2 linked regions of the Serinibacter salmoneus genome follow. The protein of the gene in region 2 interacts with the protein of the main gene of each other region in a pairwise test. Links are inferred from orthologs where the notes say so. Each region holds a gene or a part of one and is shown on either strand. Other genes may lie near its edges. The genes, in order: rpe and eno.

Evidence for each region.
Region 1: the proteins of eno (region 2) and rpe interact in binary tests that used the Escherichia coli proteins (3 or more experiments, as listed by UniProt). The link is inferred for Serinibacter salmoneus from one-to-one orthologs.

The regions. Positions count from the first base shown.
Region 1 is NZ_PDJD01000001.1:1,373,648-1,376,736, reverse strand. Bases 69-2,845 are described here. They hold rpe (ribulose-phosphate 3-epimerase), read right to left. Parts: upstream 1,902-2,845; coding sequence 1,236-1,901; downstream 69-1,235. Other genes in these bases: ATL40_RS06005 (RsmB/NOP family class I SAM-dependent RNA methyltransferase), read right to left, coding at 1,924-2,845; ATL40_RS06015 (ATP-grasp domain-containing protein), read left to right, coding at 344-1,222. Also shown: ATL40_RS06020 (ABC transporter permease), read right to left, coding at 1-49; more of ATL40_RS06005, read right to left, coding at 2,846-3,089. UniProt on the Escherichia coli protein: Catalyzes the reversible epimerization of D-ribulose 5-phosphate to D-xylulose 5-phosphate.
Region 2 is NZ_PDJD01000001.1:2,262,114-2,265,291, forward strand. What follows is about bases 54-2,919. They hold eno (phosphopyruvate hydratase), read right to left. Parts: upstream 2,193-2,919; coding sequence 915-2,192; downstream 54-914. Other genes in these bases: ATL40_RS10115 (DUF501 domain-containing protein), read right to left, coding at 54-128; ATL40_RS10120 (FtsB family cell division protein), read right to left, coding at 128-775; ATL40_RS10130 (nucleoside triphosphate pyrophosphohydrolase), read right to left, coding at 2,329-2,919. In the rest of the region: more of ATL40_RS10115, read right to left, coding at 1-53; more of ATL40_RS10130, read right to left, coding at 2,920-3,051; ATL40_RS10135 (histidine phosphatase family protein), read right to left, coding at 3,048-3,178. UniProt on the Escherichia coli protein: Catalyzes the reversible conversion of 2-phosphoglycerate (2-PG) into phosphoenolpyruvate (PEP). It is essential for the degradation of carbohydrates via glycolysis.

The sequences.
Region 1 (3,089 bases), 890 kb from region 2 along the record:
CGTGCCGTCGCCGTTGCTCAAGATCGCCTCGGACCAGCGCCTGCGTCATCCTCCACCCTTCGGTTCGCACCACTGCGACCGGGGTGAGGGCGTTGCGCCCCTGGGTTGCCGAGAACGCACCGGGCGCGTCAGGCGCGCCAGCGGCTCACGACACCCTCGTGCTTCCTCCCATCCGGACTTTCACCGTCGGTCCCGGAATTCCACCAGGTCAACCGCGCCCTCCTGACGGAGGGAGCGGGTCGCGGACTGTCACCGCCGGCTCGGACTTTCACCGACCCCGGAGCACGTAGCGTGTTCTGGTTCGATGATACTCACACCCACGAGACGGAGCACGATGCCGCCCATGCCCCGCGTCGCCGTGGCGACGATGGCCTCCTACCTGCCCACCGACCCCGACGTCGACACCCCGCTGCTGCTGCCGGCGTTCGCGCGGGCGGGTATCGCCGCCGACGCCGTGCCGTGGCGCAGCCAGGCGGACTGGGCGGCGTACGACCTCGTGCTGGTGCGCTCCACGTGGGACTACCCGCAGCACGCGGGCGAGTTCGACGCCTGGCTCACCCGCGTCGCCTCGGTGACCCGGCTGGTCAACTCCCCCGGCACGATCCGCTGGAATCTCGACAAGCGGTACCTGAGCGATCTCGCCGAGGCGGGCATCGCCGTCGTGCCCACCGTCTTCCACGACGACGCCGCCGCCCTCGGCGCGGACCTCGCCACGCGCTCGGGTGGGGTCGTGGTGAAGCCGACCGTCTCGGCCGGTTCCATGGACACCGGCTTGTTCGATGCCGCCGACCCCGGCGCGCCGACCCTGGGCGAGCGGATCCTGCGGCGCGGCGGCACGGTGATGCTGCAGCCGGAGGTCCCCGAGCTCTCCGAGGGCGCGGAGCGCTCGGTGTACGTGATCGGGGGCGAGCCCACCCACACCATCGCCAAGGGGGCGCTGTTGGAGCGCGGCGGCACCCTGATCGGCGGCGTCTACCAGGAGCACCCGGAGATCGTGACGGCCACGCACGCCGAGGCGGCGCTGGCCGCCCGCACCCTGGAGGCGGTCGCCGCCGTCACGGGTGAGCCCGCGCCGCTGTACGCGCGGATCGACCTGGTGACCTCCGCGCAGCACGGCGTGGTGGTGCTGGAGGCGGAACTCATCGAGCCCGCCCTGAACGTGAACCTCGCGCCGCATGCCGCGCAGGCGTTCGTGCGGGCGGTGGCGGAACTCCTGGTCTGAGTAGGCGTGTGGGTCAGTGCGCGTGTGCGCCCTGGGCCAGCGCCCGCAGCGCGTCGACCTCGGCGGCGGCATCCTCGGCCCCGTAGACGGCGGATCCCGCCACGAACGTGTCGGCCCCCGCCTCCGCAGCGCGTTCGATGGTGGCGCGGGAGACGCCGCCGTCCACCTGGATCCACACCGGCAGATCCCTCTCGCTGACCGCGGCGCGGGCGGCGCGGATCTTCGGGAGCATGGAGTCCAGGAACTTCTGGCCGCCGAACCCGGGCTCCACGGTCATCACCAGGAGCATGTCGATCTCGCCGAGCAGCTCCAGGTACGGCTCCACCGGGGTGGCGGGCCGCAGCGCCATCCCGGCGCGCGCCCCCTGCTTGCGGATCTCCCGGGCGAGGCGGATCGGCGCGGCCGCCGCCTCGGCGTGGAAGGTGACGCTGTGCGCACCCGCCTCCGCGTAGGCCGGCGCCCACCGGTCGGCGTCGGTGATCATCAGGTGGATGTCCAGAGGCACCGGTGTGACCGGTAGCAGCGCCTCGACCACCGGCAGACCCCAGGTGAGGTTCGGCACGAAGTGGTTGTCCATCACGTCGATGTGCGCGTAGTCGGCGCCCGCGATCTTCGCGAGTTCGCCGCGCAGGTCGGAGACGTCGGAGTTCAGGATGCTCGGTGTGATGCGGATACCCACACCACCACCCTAGCCACTGCCGCTAGCGTCGTCGCAGCAGCGCCAGGAACATCGCGTCGGTGCCGTGCCGGTGCGGCCACAACTGCAGGTAGGGACCCTCGCCGAGACCGTCGAGCCGGGCGCCGGCATCGCGGGCGGCGGCGACGGCGTCGAGCACCTCCACGTCGCGGCGCGCCACGGCCCGATCGACCACGGCGCGGGTCTCGGCCAGGTGCGGGGAGCACGTCACGTACCCGACCACTCCCCCGGGCCGCACGGCGCGCAGCGCGGAGTCGAGCAGGTCGGTCTGCAGCGCGGTCAGTGCGGGCACATCGGCGGGCTGGCGGCGCCACCGGGACTCCGGCCGACGGCGCAGCGCACCCAGGCCCGTGCACGGGGCGTCCACGAGGATCCGATCGAAGTGCTCGGGGTGCTCCTCACCGAGGGTGCGCCCGTCCCACTCCACGACCTCGACGTGCTCGCTCGGGATCGCCTTCACGCTGCGGCGCACGAGGCCCACGCGGTGCGGCTGCACCTCGCCGGCCACGAGCATGGGCGGGGCGTCGGCCGCTGCTCCGACCTCGTCTCGCCCCGCGCGCTCGGCGAGCACCGCGCCCAGCAGCGCGCTCTTGCCGCCCGGGCCAGCGCACAGGTCGGCCCAGAGGTCGTCGGTGCCCTCGATGCTCGCTCCGGCCATCGCGAGGGTGACGAGCTGGGAGCCGGCATCCTGCACGCCCATCCGGCCCTGCCGCAGCGCGGGGATCCGCTCCGGGGAGCCGCTGCGCAGCAGCCACGCGGTGGGGGCGGCGGGGTGCGATTCGAGGCGACCGAGCTCGTCCGCCTCCTCGAGTTCGCGATCATCCACCAGGCCGGGGCGTGCCACGAGGGTCACCTGCGGCGCCTCGTTGTCCGCGCGCAGCAGCTCACGTAGCTCGCCCTCGAGGGTGGGCTGATCGATCAGGTGTTCATCGCCGTCGTGCTGCCGCTGCTGCGCCAGTGAGGCGCGCAGTTCCCGCACGATCCACGTGGGGTGCGCCTCGATCGTGGCCAGCCGCTCGGTCTCGTCCGGGATCTCGCGCTCCAGGCGAGCGAACCACTCCTGCCTGCTGGCGCGTCCCACGCTGCGCAGCACCGCGTTCGCGAAGGTGGCCGCACCCGGTCCCGCGACGCCGCGCACGAGGTTCACGGTCTCCCCCACCGCCGCGTGCG
Region 2 (3,178 bases):
CGCACGCGAGGCCGGGGCGCCGCACCCGGGTCGTGTTCCACGCGAGGCCCGGGACGGTCGCGGTGCTGCTGCGGGCCCGGCGGGAGCTGCGTCGTGCTGGGCTCGGGTGCCTCGTTCTCAGCCGTCATCATCCGCCTGCCCGCTCGGTGTCGGCGCCGCCCGCAGACTCGCCCGTTGCCTCGTCCTGCTCCGCCTCGTCCTGCTCCGCCTCGTCCTGGGCCGCCTCGTCCTGGGCCGCCTGGTCCTGGGCCGCGCCGGCGATCTGGACGGAATCCCAGACCGTGACGTACCAGGGCCCCCGCGCTCCCGTCGTCAGCCCGGAGGCCGCCTGTTGTGCCTGCGCGGTGAGGTCCGCGATGGGGTCCTCCCCCACCACGGTCTCCGGGTCCACCACGCGGTAGGAGGTCTCGCCCGGCTCCACGTAGTTGAACCGCTCGCGGGCCTGGGCGCGGACGTAGTCGTCGTCCTGCCACTGCTCGAGTTCGGCGGCGAGTGCCTCCGCCTGTGCCTGGGAGGAGGCGAGGTCGGCGTTCACCTCACGCAGTTGCTCCTGCTGCGTCACATAGGCGCGGAACGTGGGTGCCAGCACCACGAAGGCCACCAGGATCATCACGAGCAGCACGATCCCTCGCAGGGTGATCTGCCGCGGCGCGCGGGTCTCCTCGAGTTCCGCCGCCGAACCGCTCGCCGCTGCGCTGCGCGTGCGCGCGCGCCGTACCCCGGCCCGGCGGCTCGTCCTTGCCGCGGGTCGCTGGGTCTGCCCTCGAGCACTCACCGCCTCATCGTGCCAGGGCAAACCGCCGCCGACGGACGCGGCACGCCGGGAGCACCGCGCACACGAGGACGCCCCGGGGTGAGAGGACTCACCCCGGGGCGCTACGTTCGTGGCCGGCGGGCATATCCGCCCGACGGGCTCAGCCCAGGCGACGGAAGGCGGAGCGACCGGCGTAGGTCGCCGCCTCGCCGAGCAGGTCCTCGATGCGCAGCAACTGGTTGTACTTGTTGATGCGCTCACCGCGGGCGGGCGCACCGGTCTTGATCTGACCGGCGTTCACGGCCACCGCGAGGTCGGCGATCGTGGTGTCCTCGGTCTCACCGGAACGGTGGGAGACCATCGCGGTGAACCCGGCGCGCTGCGCCATGGTCACGGCGTCGAGGGTCTCGGTGAGGGAGCCGATCTGGTTCACCTTCACCAGCAGCGAGGACGCGGACTTCTGCGCGATGCCCTTGGCGAGTCGCTCGGGGTTGGTGACGAACAGGTCGTCACCGACGATCTGGACCTTGTCGTCGACCTTGGCCACGAGGTCGCTCCAGGAGTCCCACTCGTCCTCGCTCAGCGGGTCCTCGATGGAGACCAGCGGGTAGTCCGCCACGAGCTGGGTGTAGTAGTCCACCATCTCGGCGGGCGTCTTGGTGCCGCCCTCGAAGGCGTAGCCGCCCTCGGAGAAGAACTCGGTGGAGGCCACGTCCAGCGCGAGGAAGATGTCCTCACCCGGGGTGTAGCCGGCCTTCTCGATGGCCTCCAGGATGAGGTCGAGCGCGGCGCGGTTGGACTCCAGGTTCGGCGCGAAGCCGCCCTCGTCGCCGAGCCCGGTGGCCAGGCCGCGGGCCTTCAGCACCGACTTCAGTGCGTGGTAGACCTCGGCGCCCCAGCGCAGGGCCTCCTTGAAGGTGGGGGCGCCGGCGGGGGCGATCATGAACTCCTGGATGTCCACGTTGGAGTCCGCGTGGGATCCACCGTTGAGGATGTTCATCATCGGAACGGGCAACACGTGCGCGTTGGGACCACCGATGTACTGGAAGAGCGGCAGCGCGGCGCTGTCGGCCGCGGCGCGCGCAGCGGCGAGGGAGACGCCGAGGATGGCGTTCGCACCGAGCTTGCCCTTGTTGGGCGTGCCGTCGAGATCGATCATGATCTGGTCGATCTCGCGCTGGTTGCCGGCGTCCAGGCCGAGGACCTCGGGCGCGATGGCGTCGAGAACGGCCTCGACGGCGTCCTGCACGCCCTTGCCGAGGTAGCGGCCCTTGTCGCCGTCGCGGCGCTCGACGGCCTCGAAGGCTCCGGTGCTGGCGCCCGAGGGCACACCCGCGCGGCCGGCGCTGCCGTCGTCGAGGCCGACCTCGACCTCAAGGGTGGGGTTGCCGCGGGAGTCGAGAATCTCACGTGCGAGTACGGCCTCGATGGTGGCCATGGAAGCTCCTGTCAGGTTGCTAGCGGTACGCCCCGGGGCCGCACGGCCCAGGGGCACGTCAGTGCGCCCGACACGTCGGGCTCACTGCCCAGGACAACCCTAGAGGATCCTCGCGCAAGGGCGAGCGGGACGTTTGTCACGCGGACGACTCGGCCTCGCGCACCTGCGCACGAAGACCTCGGACCTGCGCGCGCAGCGCCGCCTCGGCATCCACCCCCGCCGCCTGGGCTCGGGCGACCAGGGCCACCAGTTCCGCGCCGATGTCGGCCTCGAGGTCTGCCTGCTCATCCCCGTGCTCGGGGTAGGAGGGACCCACCGCGATGCCGGCTCGCCGGGCGCGGGCGAGCACCTTCTGCGCCGCGGCGAGCGCCGGCAGGGAGGTCGGGACGCCCGCGAGCACGCTGGCCTCACCGGCGACGGCGCCGGTGGGCGACGCTGCGCGCTCCGCCGCCTTGATGTCCTCCCAGGTGGCCGCCACCTGCTGGGCGTCCACCGCCGTCGCATCCGCGAACACGTGGGGATGACGACGCCGCAGCTTGGCCTCCAGGGTGCGTGCTACATCGGCCAGGTCGAACGGGGTGGCGCCGTCGGGTCCCTCCTGCGCGATCCGTGCCTGGAAGAGCACCTGGAGGAGCAGGTCACCGAGTTCCTCCCGCAGCGTGCCGTCGCCGCTCTCGGCCGCCTCCGCGACCTCGTGCGCCTCCTCGATGGCGTACGGCGCGAGGCCGGCGTGGGTCTGCTCGGCATCCCAGGGGCAGCCCCCGGGCGACCGCAGCCGGTCCATCACGGCCACGACATCGCTCATGGCGCGGGCGATCCGCTCCGGACTGCCGAGCCCCGCGGCGCCCGGAGTGCTCACTCCTTCACGCCCGGGGGCACGTTCCAGTGCCGCAGGCAGCGCGCGCCGCGGTCGTAACCGAGCACGCTGCGCGCGGCGGTGCCCATCTCCAGTCGTTCGGCGACGTCGGCATGCAGTTCGAGCCAGG